One region of the Arthrobacter sp. CDRTa11 genome, then DNA from elsewhere that is predicted to be linked to it. Evidence: riboswitches for the same ligand, from Rfam matches in the RefSeq annotation. Region 1 holds a riboswitch; each other region holds the start of a gene.

The links. Region 1 has a riboswitch for cyclic di-AMP ahead of F8G81_RS04685 (M23 family metallopeptidase). Riboswitches for the same ligand answer to the same signal wherever they lie in the genome.
Region 2: another riboswitch for cyclic di-AMP. It lies ahead of F8G81_RS13995 (C40 family peptidase); the one in region 1 lies ahead of F8G81_RS04685 (M23 family metallopeptidase).
Region 3: another riboswitch for cyclic di-AMP. It lies ahead of F8G81_RS04105 (hypothetical protein); the one in region 1 lies ahead of F8G81_RS04685 (M23 family metallopeptidase).
Region 4: another riboswitch for cyclic di-AMP. It lies ahead of F8G81_RS14020 (hypothetical protein); the one in region 1 lies ahead of F8G81_RS04685 (M23 family metallopeptidase).

Annotation. Positions count from the first base shown of each region.
Region 1 is NZ_CP044532.1:1,004,273-1,007,946, forward strand. It holds gene serC (phosphoserine transaminase) at 1-555, opposite strand, end outside; gene F8G81_RS04680 (metal-dependent transcriptional regulator) at 959-1,654, shown strand; cyclic di-AMP (ydaO/yuaA leader) riboswitch at 1,798-2,041, shown strand; gene F8G81_RS04685 (M23 family metallopeptidase) at 2,052-2,873, shown strand; cyclic di-AMP (ydaO/yuaA leader) riboswitch at 3,017-3,178, shown strand; gene F8G81_RS04690 (C40 family peptidase) at 3,249-3,674, shown strand, end outside.
Region 2 is NZ_CP044532.1:3,113,037-3,116,710, forward strand. It holds gene F8G81_RS13990 (lytic transglycosylase domain-containing protein) at 1-811, opposite strand, end outside; cyclic di-AMP (ydaO/yuaA leader) riboswitch at 1,070-1,274, shown strand; gene F8G81_RS13995 (C40 family peptidase) at 1,278-2,099, shown strand; gene F8G81_RS14000 (dienelactone hydrolase family protein) at 2,561-3,544, opposite strand.
Region 3 is NZ_CP044532.1:871,905-875,578, forward strand. It holds gene F8G81_RS04095 (HAD-IA family hydrolase) at 1-48, shown strand, start outside; gene F8G81_RS04100 (YdeI/OmpD-associated family protein) at 29-472, opposite strand; gene F8G81_RS04105 (hypothetical protein) at 550-1,293, opposite strand; cyclic di-AMP (ydaO/yuaA leader) riboswitch at 1,299-1,473, opposite strand; gene F8G81_RS04110 (sensor histidine kinase) at 1,578-3,041, opposite strand; gene F8G81_RS04115 (response regulator transcription factor) at 3,129-3,674, opposite strand, start outside.
Region 4 is NZ_CP044532.1:3,118,698-3,122,371, forward strand. It holds gene F8G81_RS14010 (protein adenylyltransferase SelO) at 1-16, opposite strand, end outside; gene F8G81_RS14015 (acyltransferase family protein) at 216-1,331, shown strand; cyclic di-AMP (ydaO/yuaA leader) riboswitch at 1,432-1,615, shown strand; gene F8G81_RS14020 (hypothetical protein) at 1,618-2,979, shown strand; gene F8G81_RS14025 (NUDIX hydrolase) at 3,224-3,674, opposite strand, start outside.

The sequences.
Region 1 (3,674 bases):
GTCTACGTCGAGTCCGCCCGCTGCTGATGTTGCATCCACCAGCACAAGGGCGCCGTCGTCCGCACCTGCGACCCGCTTCACCGGCGCCACAACGCCAGTAGACGTTTCGTTCTGCGGCCAGGCGTAGACATCCACGCCGGCCTCCGCCGTTGCCTCAGGGCGCGTGCCGGGCTCTGACGTGATGATGGTGGAGGCCTCAAGGAACGGCGCCTTGTTGGTGGCGGACGCGAACTTGGAGCCGAATTCGCCAAACGAGAGGTGCTGGGCCTTGTTCTCCACCAGGCCAAAGCTGGCAACATCCCAGAAGGCCGTGGAGCCACCCACGCCCAGGACAACCTCATACCCCTCGGGGGCGCGGAAGAATTGGTTCAGGCCCTCACGGACAGAGCCCACCAGGTTCTTGACCGGGGCCTGACGGTGCGACGTACCAAGAATCGTGGTGGATGCAGCGGAAAGCGCCTCGATTTGTTCCGGCCTGACTTTTGAAGGTCCGGCACCGAACCGTCCGTCCTTTGGCAGGAGGTCGGCGGGAATAGTGATGCTGGTTTCGCTCACAGGGGCTCCAATTTCGGCGTGGACGCACTTCACGTCCGGGACGGTGGGGTGGCGGGCAGTCAGCAGTGACTGCAATTATGGACCTCCCTTATTCTGCCTGACAGCCAGATGCGGCGGGAACCGGACCGTCATAGTCCGGTCATTGAGACCTGCCCTGCGACCTCCGGTGAAAGGTGGCAGGGGAGTGCGGGAGACATGATGCGCAAGCTCCAGGGCAGCACTTGCGGAGGGCGCCAGGAGAATACCCGCCCTGAGAACTGACGCGAAATTGACCCTGACAGGGGGTGGCGAAATTATCCGGACAAACTCAAAATAGGCTAAGCTTTTCAACGGACTACGTCGCTGTGGGTGGGCGATACGGATGGGATTGCCCAAGGTACTGCGCTCGAGGGAGCTGAGCTGGATGACGGATCTGATCGATACTACGGAGATGTATCTTCGGACCATTTTGGAGCTTGAGGAAGAGAACATTGTCGCTCTTCGGGCCCGCATCGCTGAACGGCTGCGCCACTCCGGCCCCACGGTGTCCCAGACCATTGGGCGGATGGAGCGGGACGGCCTGGTGGTGGTCTCCGGAGATCGTCACCTGGAACTCACGACAATCGGCCGCAAGCGCGCCATCGAAGTCATGCGCAAGCACCGGCTCGCGGAACGGCTCCTTGCTGATGTGATTGGCCTGGATTGGGCATATGTCCATGACGAGGCCTGCCGCTGGGAACACGTGATGAGCGAACGGGTGGAGCGGCGCATCTATGAAATGCTGGACCACCCCACTGAATCCCCTTATGGCAACCCCATCCCCGGTCTGGCGGCCCTTGGTGGTGCAGAGCCCAGTGGGATCGCAGACGGTGTGATTAATCTCCTGGACGCGATGAAGGGTTACGGCCAGGGCTCCCAGGTGACTGTCAGCCGCCTTGCCGAGCCAATCCAGGTGGAGCCAGAGTTGCTGGTTCAACTCGACGAGGGCGGGATTCGGCCGGGAGCCTCCGTCTCCCTTGAGCGCGTCGGGGAGTACATTTCCGTCCGCGTGCCCGGGATAGAGGGGGCGCTGGAGTTGCCGCCGGAAGTAGCGGCCCACGTCTTTGTTTCTGTCGGCTGATTTAGCCTAATCGAGGGACAAATCCGGGGCCCGCGGCGGGGCCCCGTTGCCTTGTTGTGAGCGAGCACATAAAAGATAACGGAATTGTTACACGGGCTTTAATCGCCTATAGTTGATCCCCAAGCGTTGATACTAAAGCGTTACCTGATCTGGAGCCGAGCTCTGCCAGCGGATCAGGTGCACGAGTCACTTAACTGGCAGAGGCGGAGGAACCACAACCGGCAGCCGAAAGGCTGCCTTGGGGTGAAGTCCGTCAGCGGCAAGCCTCTTCCAGCGAAGGATCCTACGGGATATCTCTGTGCCGAAGCTTGCTTACGGCGGACCGGGTCTTTGAACTCTCTGACCCGAATCCGACAGCTAACTTCGCAGGCTACCCAGAGAGGAACCGTTCTTGACCATGCAAAATTCCAGGGGCCGCCGTCGCGCCGCCGGCCCGCCTTCGGCGCCCCGGGTTGCCGAGGTTCTTGCCGCGAACAGACCACGCGACCCCCAACGTGATGCGCGCCGCCGGCGTGGTCCGTTCCAGCAAATCAGCGATTTTGCCGCGGCCAGCGGCGTAGGGCAGAAGGCCGGGATTGCCCTCGCCGCCACCGGCCTGGTCCTCACGGTCACGGTTCCCGCAACCGGCCCCGTCATGGCCACCCCTGCTGTCGGCCAGACTGCAACCTCAGCCGCCTCAGTCTTGCCGCAACCTGAAATTTCCGCAGAGGCGGGTGCGCAGATCGACTTCAGCCGCTCCTCCGTGGTGACGCAGGGCGATCCGGATGGCAAGCTCAAGCAGCTGCTGAGCGCGCAGTCTGCGGGTTCAATCACCCGCGCCGCATCCGCCGGCAGCCTGGGTGCACCGCTGGCTTCACTCGTGACCGCCTCTCCGTTCGGTTACCGCGTCAGTCCCATTACCGGTGGTTCCGGCGACTTCCACCGCGGCCAGGATTATGTGGCCCAGTGCGGAACGTCGGTCCTGGCAGCCGCGAGCGGCACCGTGACCTTTGCCGGCTGGCATCCCTACGGCGGCGGCAACCGTGTTGTGGTGGACCATGGCAACGGCCTGGAGACCACGTACAACCACCTCTCCTCGTTCAACGTCCACGTGGGCCAAACCGTCACCAGGGGCGAAGTTGTGGCGCTCAGCGGCACCACCGGGGCTTCTACCGGCTGCCACCTTCACTTTGAGGTGCAGGTCAACGGAGAAGTCGTCGATCCCACCGGATGGCTTTAAGTGATGGAAAACTCTCAAATCGCTGTGACATGCCGTGACCTGAATGTGACATTCGCTCTAAACTGTTGTAACGTCTAAAGCGCGTCAACTTTTCCGAAGTTGACGCTCTTGAGTGGATTGCCTAGCTCTGCCACCGCTCAAGGTCCGTTCGCATGACATCGTCTGGCAGGGGCGGGGGAACCAATTTTGGTCTTCGATTTATGAAGGCCTTGGGGTTAAGTCGCAAAGCTTCCCAGGAAGCAGCGCGGCCGGGTGACTCCCATCCGAATCCGACAGCTCACCTCGCAGGCATTGGGAGAGGCTACCTTCGTGTCTTCACGCCATAATTCTGCGCGCCACCGTGCGCAAACGGTTCGTACCAACCCATTGGACTCCGTGTCCAAGGCTGTTAGTGCAAATGCCGGGACCGTAGGTCGCCAGGCTGCTGTCATTGCAGCCGCATCAGGCCTGATCCTGAGCATGGGGCTTCCGGCCAACGCCGCCGACACCACCGCGGGCATCTCCGCTTCCACGGAGTCTGGTTCCGCGCAGCCTGCACTTGCCGTTACGGCTGCACCCACCGCTACGGTGTCCTTCGAGCGTCCCGTGGTCAAGACCACGGCTGCTCCGAAGATCGAAACCGTGCGTCCGCAGTCTACTGAGACGGCCACGCGGGCATCCGGAGCAACGGCTACCACCGCCTCCAAGCTGACGGACACTGTCTCCTCTGCTGCGGCGTCGGGTCTGGCTGCAATTGCCTACACCGGAATCGGCAGCCCCTACGTCTGGGGCGGCACAACCCCCAACGGCTGGGACTGCTCC
Region 2 (3,674 bases), 2.1 Mb from region 1:
GCTCCTCCGCCGCGGCACGTTTTGCCGCCTGGGCTGCCTCATAGGCGGCAAGCGCTGCCTGGCCCTGCCGGTATTCGCCTTCCACCGCCGCTGTTGTTCCTTTGAGGGAGGCCAACTGCGCCGTCAGTTCCTGGCTGTGCTGTTGGTGTTCAGCAATTTGCGCGGTCATCGCCTGCTGGGCTGCCTGCGCCGCTGCCAGCTTGGCCTTGGCCTCGTCCGCCAACCGTTCACGCTCGGCTTTGGCTGCCTGCTGCTGCTCGGACAGGGCGCGCGATGCCTTCTCTGCCGCTGCTGTTTTGTTCACGAGGGCGGCCGTCTTATCGCCCACGATCTGAACGATGTTGAGGCCGTGGATGCTGTTGGTCTGCAGCGCGTCCAGGGCCACGAAGAAGCCCATGTTGGTTCCGCCGGTCTTGTAGGACTGTACGGCCAGGGCTCCGATTTCCTTCTTGTACTGGCCGAGTTGGGCGTTTGCCTGATCAGTTTGTGTCGTCAGGACATCCATCCGTGACGTGGCTGCCGAAAGCGCAGCCTCGGCTACAGCGTAATCGGCGGCTGAGGTGACGGCTGCAGCACCCAGGGCTTCTGCCTGGCTTTGCAAACCGCCCAGCAGGTCATCGATCCTAGCTATCTCGGCAGCCTTGCCGGCTTCGCTCTGCTTGGCATTCTGCACGTCCTGCCAAGAGGGATATCCGTCCGGCGGAAGGTGGTCGTCGGCATGGGCAGGCAGCAGTGAAAGTGAGCTCACCAGGGCAAATGCCAGCACGCCGGCAACAGCGCGACGCTTCACCTTCACACCAAACCGGGACATAGTTTGTCAGCCTACCGGGCAATCGAGTGTGCGGAACGTCATAGCTTTCAACATCTTTACGAAGGCGTGACGTGGCCCTGGCTTTGTTGAGCTGCCATCCAGCATTCCGTGCTTCTCCATGGTCACCGTTGCGACAAGCAGTTCGTAACGGTAAAGCCAAGCCAACGCGCCGAAGAGTTACTACTTGTTACCGTAACGTGACAATACCCCGGAGCAGAAGGTAACCTCTTTCGGTGCCCCGGTTTCAGCCGGGACATTCCCATCAGTATGCCGAACCCTGCCGCTGACCGGGATCCAGTCGCTTTCCAACTGGCAGGGACGGGGGAACCACGCTTCCACGGCCTTCTCAGAAGAGGCCTTGGGGTTAAGTCGGTAACGCTCCGTCCCGCACGGGCGCGTTTCCGGCCGGGTGTCTCCGACCCGAACCCGACAGCTCACCTCGCAGGCATGGGAGAGGCGAATCACCGTGTCAAAAAACTCCACCACCGCCCGTCATCGCGCGACCCCCAGCCGATCAATTGCCCTCGAAGGCTTGTCAGCCACTGCCAAGTCAAATGCCATGAACATTGGAAGGTCCGGCATGGTTGTTGCTGCCGCATCGGGCCTCCTGTTCGGTATCGGGGCACCTGCCCAGGCCGGAACCCACGCGCCAGATAACGGCACTGCCAATGTTCAGGTCCAAGCACAGGCCGCAGCACCGGCCCCTGCAGCTGCAGCCCCGGCAGCAGCTGCAGCCACGGTCCACACAGTCGTTTCCGGCAACACCCTTGGTGCAATTTCCGCCCGTTACGGAGTAAGCCTTAACTCGGTCTTCTCGGCTAACGGCATGTCCATGGCAACCATCATCTACCCGGGCAACCAGATCAAGATCCCCGGCGCCGGAACGGCTGCGCCCGCACCGGCACCTGCCCCGGCACCCGCCCCCGCCGTCCGCGTTGCGGCAGCTTCGGCACCGGCACCCGCTCCCCTGGCTGTTTCCGGCTCCAAGGGCGCGGCCATCCTGGCTTCCGCCTACTCCCAGCTGGGCGTGACCCAGGACTGCACCGCCATGGTGGAGAAGGCACTGCGCTCCGTTGGTAAGAGTGTGGGCGACCTGGCCCCGGGTCAGTTCTTCCAGTACGGCAGCGTTGTGGGCACCCCCGCACCCGGTGACCTGGTCATCACTGCCGGCCACGTAGGCGTCTTCGCCGGCAACGGCCAGGTCGTCAGCGGCGGCGTGGACGGTTACAAGACCGAGGTTCACTCCCTCAGCTGGCTCTCCGGCGCTTCGTTCGTCCGAGTCGCGTAATCCTGCAAGGCAAGGCGGCGGGCGGGATATCTTCCCGCCCGCCGTTTTTGTCTGAGCACGTACTGGCGGCGAAGCCTAAAATAGATGCACCGGTTCATCGCTGCATCGTCGCAGCGGAGGCACAGTGGAAGGCAAGCGGTTATCGTGATCAGGAATCCGTTTGGGCATCACCAAAAGAGCGAGGAAAACCCCGGGAAGCAGAAGCACGGGCACCGCTCCTGGCTTCAGCGGGAGGACGCGGGTGTGAGCCACGGGCCGAGCAGCCTGTTTTTCATATCCCACGACTCTCCCTTGCCGCCGGCAGTGACGTGCATCCAGGGGCATGAGGTCCGGGAAGGGGAATCAACCTGCGACCACGGACACCCTGTCGGCTGATGGGCCACTGTCCGGGGCGGGTGTGCGGGCACGAACCGTAGCCCGCCCTGCAACGTCTGTCCCGGCCACATTGGGCTCGGCACGCGTCAGACGTGCTGGCGGAACCAAGCCAGTGTGTCGCCCCAGGCAGCCGAAGCCTGGGCCTGCTCGTAGCGGTTCCCCGTATCGTTGTGGAACGCATGGTCGACGCCGGGATAGACGGTCAGCTGGTGGCGGATGTTATGGGATTCCAGCGCGTCCCTAAGAGCCGGCATGGCACCGGTGATCCGTTGATCACGTTCGGCGTACACACCAAAGACCGCGGCCCTGATCGCGGACACCTTGTCCAGATCGGGAGCAGGTCCATAAAAGGCTGCGGTGGCCTTTAGCCCGGGGAATTCCGTTGCCGCCTGCCAGGTGATCCCGCCGCCAAAGCAGTAACCGTTCATGGCGATCCGCCCAGGATCCACGAAGTCCTGGGACTGCAGGTAGCTAAAAGCCGAAGCGAAGTCTGCGAGGTGCCGTTGCGCCCCGGCCCGCGTCAGCGCACCGGGAACGGCATCCGCGTTCAGGCTGGCGGTCCCTCCCTCGCGGCTCAGCAGATCAGGCGCCAAGGCCGCATAGCCCTCCAGCGCAAAACGGCGTGCCACGTCCTGGATATGCGGCACGAGCCCGCGGTTTTCATGGCAGATGAGCACTGCCGGTCCGGCTGCACCCGACTCCGGCCGGGCAAGATAAGCACTGATTTCGGTACCGCCGGAGGAGAACCGGACAGTCGCCGTCGTTAATCCTGGCACTCCCTCCGGCACGGACAGCGGGCTCTTCGCCCCGGGTACTGCACCGTCCGCGGCAGCAGCTGACCCGGTACCGGTTGCTGCGCTGGTCCCCTCGGGACTCGGCATGGGGTCGTTGCTGCCCGGCACCTCGTCCGGTGTGCAGCCGACCAGCAGCATCGCCGCGGACGCCGTTGCCATGCTTCCAGTAATAAACGCCACCCGCCGCGTGAACGTGCGTTGCGTCATGGCCCCGGCGCGGTAATCGTCGAAGAATTCCTCGATCAGATACTTCTCAAACTTGCCAAGTTCAATCATGACGGGCCTTCCTCGATCGTGCCGAATATCCTCCTCCGAACTCAGCCGCGGGGCAAGGGTACCAAGTTTCCCCAGACCCTTGCGGCCAGGCCGGCGCCTCTCCAAAATGAAGGCGTAAGCCACAACGAAG
Region 3 (3,674 bases), 130 kb from region 1:
GTGGAAACAGACGCAGCGGGCGCGAGGGTCATTTCTTTCCGGCTTTGAGGTCTGACACCACCTTGGCTATCCGGCGGGCCCTGGTTTCCGCCGTCTTCGCCTCCGCCAGCGGTTCAACGTACCGCCGCTGGGTGCTGTAGTTCAGCGTGGCATAGAATGCCTGCGCCTCGGGTTCGGCAGCGAGGGCGGCGGCAAGATCGTCCGGAACCTCGATGACGCGGGGCTGCGTGTCCAGCTCAACGTCCACCTCAACGGTGTCGCCGGCCGAAACCCCGGTGAGTTCCCGGTTGGCGGTGCTCACTCCAACCATGTTCTGCCCGCCCATCACGGCGATGCTGCTGCGGTAGCTTTTGCCGTTGATGGTCACCACCACCGGCGGCTTCCTGCCGGCGCCCAGCGCGCCGACAACTTCCTCCGGAACCTCAATGGCCGCCTTGTTGCCGCTGCCCAGGATGGTGGTGGTGAATTTCATGGTCCCAGTATCCCGCCCCGGCCCTGGGTGTCACCAGAAAGCCACTTGTTTTGAGCGGGCCAAAACCTGCCGGTTGCCTAGTACCAGTTGTTCGACAGGTGGAAGTTCAGGGCACCACATGGTGACTGGTAGCGCTCCTGGATGTAGTTCAGGCCCCAGTTGATCTGCGTGCGGTAGTTGGTGAGGTAATCTCCACCGGCGCTCGCCATTTTCTCGGCGGGCAGTGACTGGACAATGCCGTACGCCCCGCTGCTCGGGTTCATCGCCGTGGTGGTCCAGTCGGACTCCTTGGTCCAGAGCGTCTTGAGGCACTGCATCTGGTCAGGTGCCCAGCCATACGATCCCAGCTGGCTGGCCGCGTAGGCCTGGGCTCCCGCGGGATCATTGACGGCAACAACAGGCGCAGGAGCAGGCTCGGGCGCCGGGGCCGGCGCCGGGGCGGGTGCCGGTGCGGGCTCGGGGGCAGGCGCTGGTGCCGGCGGAGCAACCTCGGCAGGGGCGGGAGCGGGAGCGGGCGGCGCCTGGACCTCGGTCTTCTCGACGCTCAAATCGGAGTCAGCGGGAGCTGCGGCGGGGGCGGATTGGGACTCGACGGCCGACACCCGGGTGATGGATTCGGACGCCTGGCCGGCGGCGCCGACTCCCACCAGCAATGCACCGGCGGTGACAAGAACGGCTGTGCGCTTGCCCAGGGAGGGTATTTTTGCCAGCCTGGACATGGTGGCGGCGGGCCAGGCTGCCACCGTCAGGCGGAGCTTGTGACGGCCGTGGGATTCGGACTGCCCGGTTTTAGGGCGTGGTTCTACCTTGAATTCAGACATGATGGATCGCCTCTCACACCTGCGGAGTTAGCTGTCGGGTTCGGATGAGGGCATCCGGCCACACGGAAAATCACGTGCTGGCTTAACCCCAAGGGCATTCACTGCCCGGGACTGTGGGTCCCCCGCCTCTGCCTGGTCAAGAAGAATCCGGGAAGCGGCAGAGCTTGGCGTCATCCGGAATATACGGCCCGAACGGGAACCGCACCCCATCGACGGTACAGGAGACTGCCGCTTAAGTCACATTTAGGTAACAGAGATCACGACGACGGTGTGTTGGCTTGCGCTTAGCGGGCAATGATGGGAAGTCGCAAGCTGAACTCGGTGAAGCCCGGTTGTGACCTCACCGTTACCGTTCCGCCGTGCGCCTCCACGATTGACTGGACTATCGCCAAGCCCAGTCCGCTGGTTCCTTCCGAAGCCGCGGGACCTGATCCAGGTGCGTTGCCCGCACGGGACGCGTCTGCGCGGGCGAACCGGGAGAAAACCTGGTCCAGGAACTCCGTCGGGATGCCACCGCCGTCGTCCGTTACCGTTACGACGGCGCTGCCGTCAGGCGACGTCGTGACCCCGGTGACAACAGTGGTGCCGGGGGCCGTGTGCTTGCGGGCATTGGAAAGCAGGTTCACCAGCACCTGGCGAAGCTGCGGCGCATCGCCGTTGACCAGCACGGGCTCGTCGGGGAGTTCCAGGTGCCAGTTGTGGGCAGGAGCGATGACCTTCTCGTCGCTGACGGTCTCGATGACCAGTTGCGTGAGGTCAACCTCGGCAAGCTTCAGGGACTGGCCTGCGTCCAGCCTGGCGAGCAGGAGCAGGTCCTCCACCAGGGTGGTCATCCGTTCGGACTGGCTCTGCACCCGGGCCAGCGACTTCTGGCCGTCCGGAGTGAAGTCCTCGGTCATCCGCATCAGTTCGGTGTAACCGCGGATGGCTGTCAACGGGGTGCGGAGTTCATGTGAGGCATCGGCGACGAACTGCCGCACTTTGGTTTCGCTCTGCTGCCTGGCCTCCAATGCCCGGGCTACGTTGTCCAGCATGAGGTTGAGGGCATGCCCGACGCTGCCCACTTCAGTCCGGGGATTGGCGTTCGACGGCGGGACCCGCACCGCGAGGGCTACCTCGCCGGCGTCGAGGGGAAGCCGGGAAACGCGGGTGGCAACTTCGGAGAGCTGTTCCAGCGGTTGCATGGTGCGCCGGATCAGCACAGTTCCTGCCAGTCCGATAAGCACCAGGCCGCCCAGAGACACAAAGACAAAGGTCCACACCAGCGATGACAGGGTGCTTTCCTTGCCGGCCAGGGGGAGTCCCGTGACCAGGACATCGCCGAACGAGGTTTCCTCGGCCACCAGCCTGTAGTTGCCGTTGGACAACGTCCGGTCCACCGGATCCCCGTTGCGTGCCAAGGTCAGCAGGACCTCTTTGTCTCGGGTGGAGAGTGGTGCGCGGGTGGTGTCTGAGGCGAGGAAGCCGGCACTGTTGACCTGCCCGCCGAGGATGCGGGCATTGAGGGTGCCAACGCTCTGTCCCCGGGCGTCAAGGGGATCACGCCCGCCATTGAAGCCGCCCATCGGCGGCCTGCCGGGAGCGTTGGAGCGTTCCGCCGCCTGGCTGAGCTGGTCATCGAGCTGGCGGGTGAGGAATGAATCCATGGACGCGTAGGTGAACAGGCCCACGGCACCGCAGATGGCAACCAGGAGGGCCATGGCCAGCAGAACCAGCCGGGTGCGCAGGTGCCAGGTGCCGGGCCTCAGCCAGTTGCGGTCATCCTTGGGTGCCGGTGCCGGTGCCGGTCCCGCTGCCGATGCGGACGAGGATGAGTGCGAGGGCAAGGACACCGCCTAGTCCGCAGGCTTGATGACGTAACCGGCCCCGCGCACGGTATGGATCATGGGCGGGTGCACCGCATCCACCTTCTTGCGGAGGTAGGAGATATAGAGCTCCACAATGTTGGCCTGCCCGCCGAAGTCGTAGTCCCACACCCGGTCAAGGATCTGGGCCTTGCTGATGACCCGCCTGGGGTTTTCCATGAGGTAACGGAGAAGCTCGAACTGTGTGGCGGTGAGGTGGAGTTCGTCGCCGGCCCGCGTCACCTCGCGGGTGTCCACGTTCAGGACAAGGTCGCCCACCACCAGTTCGGCGGTGTCCATCGCGGCAACCCCGGAGCGCTGCACCAGCCGGTGCAGCCTGAGCAGTACTTCTTCCATACTGAAGGGTTTGGTGACGTAGTCATCCCCGCCGGCAGCCAGCCCAAGGATCCGGTCCTGGACAGCGTCCTTGGCGGTCAGGAACAGCGCAGGCACCACCGGCGCGAACGCGCGGATCCTGGTGAGCAGCTCAACGCCGTCGAACCCCGGCAGCATCACGTCCAGCACCAGGACGTCCGG
Region 4 (3,674 bases), 2.1 Mb from region 1:
CAGCTGCGGCAGTCATCTCTTAAGGATAGCGGCGATGCCCTGACCGTCAGGTTTCGTCCAGAAAAGTCCGAGAGACTGGAAGACGGCGCACGCTCGCCACAATCACATTCACGTCAGACAAGGGTTGGTTTTGCCTTGATTGAGCTGAACCTGGAACCGCCCGTGCAGAGGCTCCCGGAGGATATGTGACCTTACTTATCGATAGACCCGCGGCAGTGGCTGCTCCGCGAACCACGGTGCTGCCCCGGCTCGATGGCCTGGACGTTCTTCGCGGTGCCGCGGTTGGTGCCGTACTTTTGGGGCATTCCTGGCCCGGAATATTCCAGGGTGCCGGCATCGTCGGCGTCATTGTCTTCTTCGTCTTGAGCGGTTACCTGATCACCGGCGTGCTGCTTAAGGACGTGGAAAGGCATCGCAGGATCCGGTACGGACGCTTTTACGCCCACCGTGCCTTCCGGCTGCTCCCTGCGCTGGTGGCCTTCCTTGGTGTGTACGCCGTCGTTGAGTTGACTGCAGACGTGCTCGGGGACAGGTCAAAGGGAATCATCGGCTACACCCTGCTGGCAGGTTTCGGTTACCTGAAGGACCTGCCGTTGCCCTTCGATGTCAGCATGGCCATCGGACCGCTCTGGACCCTGGCGGTGGAAGAACAGTTCTACTTGATTTGGCCGGCGCTGCTGCTCTTCGCGATGCGGCGGCACCGCCAGGGAAGATTGCTGGGCTGGTCTGCCGCCGTCGTCCTTTCGCTGATGACGGCGAGCGTGCTGGCGATGCTCATCCTCGCCCCGCAGCTTCACTCCTTGGTTTATGCCCTGCCCACGACGTGGGGCCTCGGGCTGATCGTGGGGTCCGGCGTGCGGATGTACCGTGTCCATATTTTCGGCTGGTTCAAAGGCCACCGTCTCCGGCAGGCAGCGCTGCTGACCTCCGTATTTGTCCTGGCCACCCTGGTTTTCGTCCCCAAGGCCAACGAGTCGCCGGCCTTCTTCTTCCTTGGCGGGCCGCTGGCCATGGCCGCCGCCGCCGTCCTGGTGGTGCTGGCCGCGTCGCGAACTAAGATGATGCCGGCGTGGACCCGCGCCTTGCAGGCCCTGGGCACAATTTCGTACTCGGCGTACCTCTGGAACTACATCGTCATTCTCTGGCTCAACGGAGGCTCGACGGCGGATCTGCCGCCACTCGTGGCTGTGGCGGCGATCCTGCTGACCCTCCTGGTGGCGTTTATCAGCTGGCACACCGTGGAGAGGCTGGGACGGATGGCTCGTGCCCGCTTTGACAGGTACTACGAGGAGCGATGGAACACTTGGCAGGCCGCTGAAATGCGGGGATGAGCAAGGTGACGCACCGACCCGGATTTCCTTGTTACCTAAACGTGACTTTAGGGGGCTGTTCCTGTACGGTTTTGGGGTGGCCCATCTAGATCGGGCCGCGTCCGGGCTGACGCCGAGCTCTGCCACATCCCGGACTCCCGACACATTAAGGCAGAGACGGGGGACCCACAGTCTTCGGGCCGCTGCCCAGCGGCCCTTGGGGTGAAGCCGTCACGTTTAACGTGCCGGCCGGTTGACCTCTTCCGAACCCGACAGCTAACTCCGCAGGCGTTGAGAGGCAACCATCATGTCCCGTTCGCTGGATCAGTCGCGCCCTTTTCGGGCCGGGCGACACCGCGCAGACACTGCGCACGCCATCACCACTCCACTCACCCCAACGAGTTCCGAAGCGGAAAAGCCAGACGCCGGGTCTTCCCCCGCGGGACAGGCCTCCGCGGCACTGCGACGAAGCAGGGACAGGCGCCCGGCCTTCGAGGTGCCGCCTGCACCGCAATCAGCGCCCAGGGCGGAGGCAGCATCTCCCGCAACCGAAGCACTTCCCGTCGTAGCGTCCTCGAGTCCCGCTCCGGAAAACGGACTCACAGCCGCACCCGCAGTCCTGGCTACGCCGGCGCCCAGTGCTGCTCCCACAGCGCTCCGGCGCGGGAGGGCGCGACGCGAGGCCGGGAAGCCCGAGGAGGCTGCACGTGGTGCGGCCGCCAACGACGTTCCTGCCCCGACACTAACCCCGCAGAGAGCCGCCGCCTTCAGCTCCGATCCCCAGGCCATCCTGAGGAAAGCAGCTTCGGTTCGGGTCATGGGTCACCGGATGGCAGTCGTTACCGGCGCCCTGGCCGTGGTGCTTGCCGTCGGTACCGCCAGCCAAGCCACCGAACTGCCCTTTTTCGGTAAGGAGGCGTCCGCCCAGGACGCCCCGGCTGGAAAGGACGCAACACGGGCCACGATGGGATCCCGGCCCACATATGTGAACGGCCGCACCGCCCCCACGCCAGGCACCTCCACTCCCCCGGGCACAGCGGGCAGCGGGCCGGCAGAGGCCGTTCCCGGCACCACTGACGTACCCGCGGCCGGCGGTTCACTTGCCTCCTCGCTGCCAACCGTCGCCGACCTTCCCATGCCGGTTGACGCGCCCACCCTGGCCGGAATCGTAGCTGCTTCCCCCGCCGCAGTTCCGCCGTCGACAGGCCCGTCCGTAAACCTTCAGCCTCCTGCCATGGCACCGGCATCGCCTGCCGCGCCGCCGGCAGCGCAGGCCCCGGCGGGCACACCTGCCCCGACGACCGCACCACCTGCGTCACCGGCACCAGCCCCCGCTGTGCCGGCACCCACCACCACACCAGTTCCGGCCACCACCGCTGCACCCGCGCCAATGACCGCATCAGTGGCTCCCTCGCCGACGGCAACAGCTGTGCCGTCCGCAGCCGATGGCGGCACGGCAGAAGAAGCAGTGGACACGCGTTCATATGCCAGCGGCCGCCTTGCGTCGTATGGATGGGGTCCGGAACAGATGAATGCCCTCAACGCCCTCTGGGACACGTCAACCAAGTGGCGGCCCAGCCAGGTGGAGCGAGGCTTGAGCTACATCAAGCAGCGCCATGGTTCCCCGGCCAAAGCCCTGGAGTTCCGCGCCGCCAACAACTGGTACTGAGCAACAGGGGCACCCGGGCAGGCCTCCAAACCAACAGACTGTCCCAATCCACCAGGAATGGCGCACACCTAACTCTCAACAACCTCTCAATCAGAAACAGCCCCCGCGCGCATCATTCGCGAGCGGGGGCTGTTCTCGTTAATTCACGGCTCCTTAGAGCAGTCTCCGCGCCATCCGTCGGGTGGCAGAGCCAGCGGTCGCCAGCCGCCGGTGGTCGCGGCAGCGCCAGCTGACCTGCCGGGCGTCAGTCACGCGGCCGCATGAGGGGCGGGTTGAGGACGGCGCGCGTTGGCTGCCCTGCCGCTGGCCGGGACGGCCCGGCCAGGCGGAAAAGCGCAGCTGGGCGGCCGGCGTCGCCCGTCGTCATGCGCCCGGTTTCCTCCAGAAAACCGGGCGTCCCCGTCGCTTTACGGTGGAAGTTCCTGGGATCGAGCCGACTGCCCCACACCGCCTCATAAACGGCCCTCAGCTGGGCGACGGTAAATTCTTCGCCGCAAAAGACAGCCGCCAACGGTGAGTATTCGAGCTTGGACTTGGCCCGCTCCACGGCGTCAGCGAGGATGCGTTCATGGTCGAAGGCCAGCTTCAGGTCGCCGTCAAGGACGCGGCTGACAGGATACCAAGCGGCATGCTCGGCGTCGCTTCCGGCAGACAGCACCGGGAAGTTCGGAGCAAGCAGTAAGTGAGCCACTGTG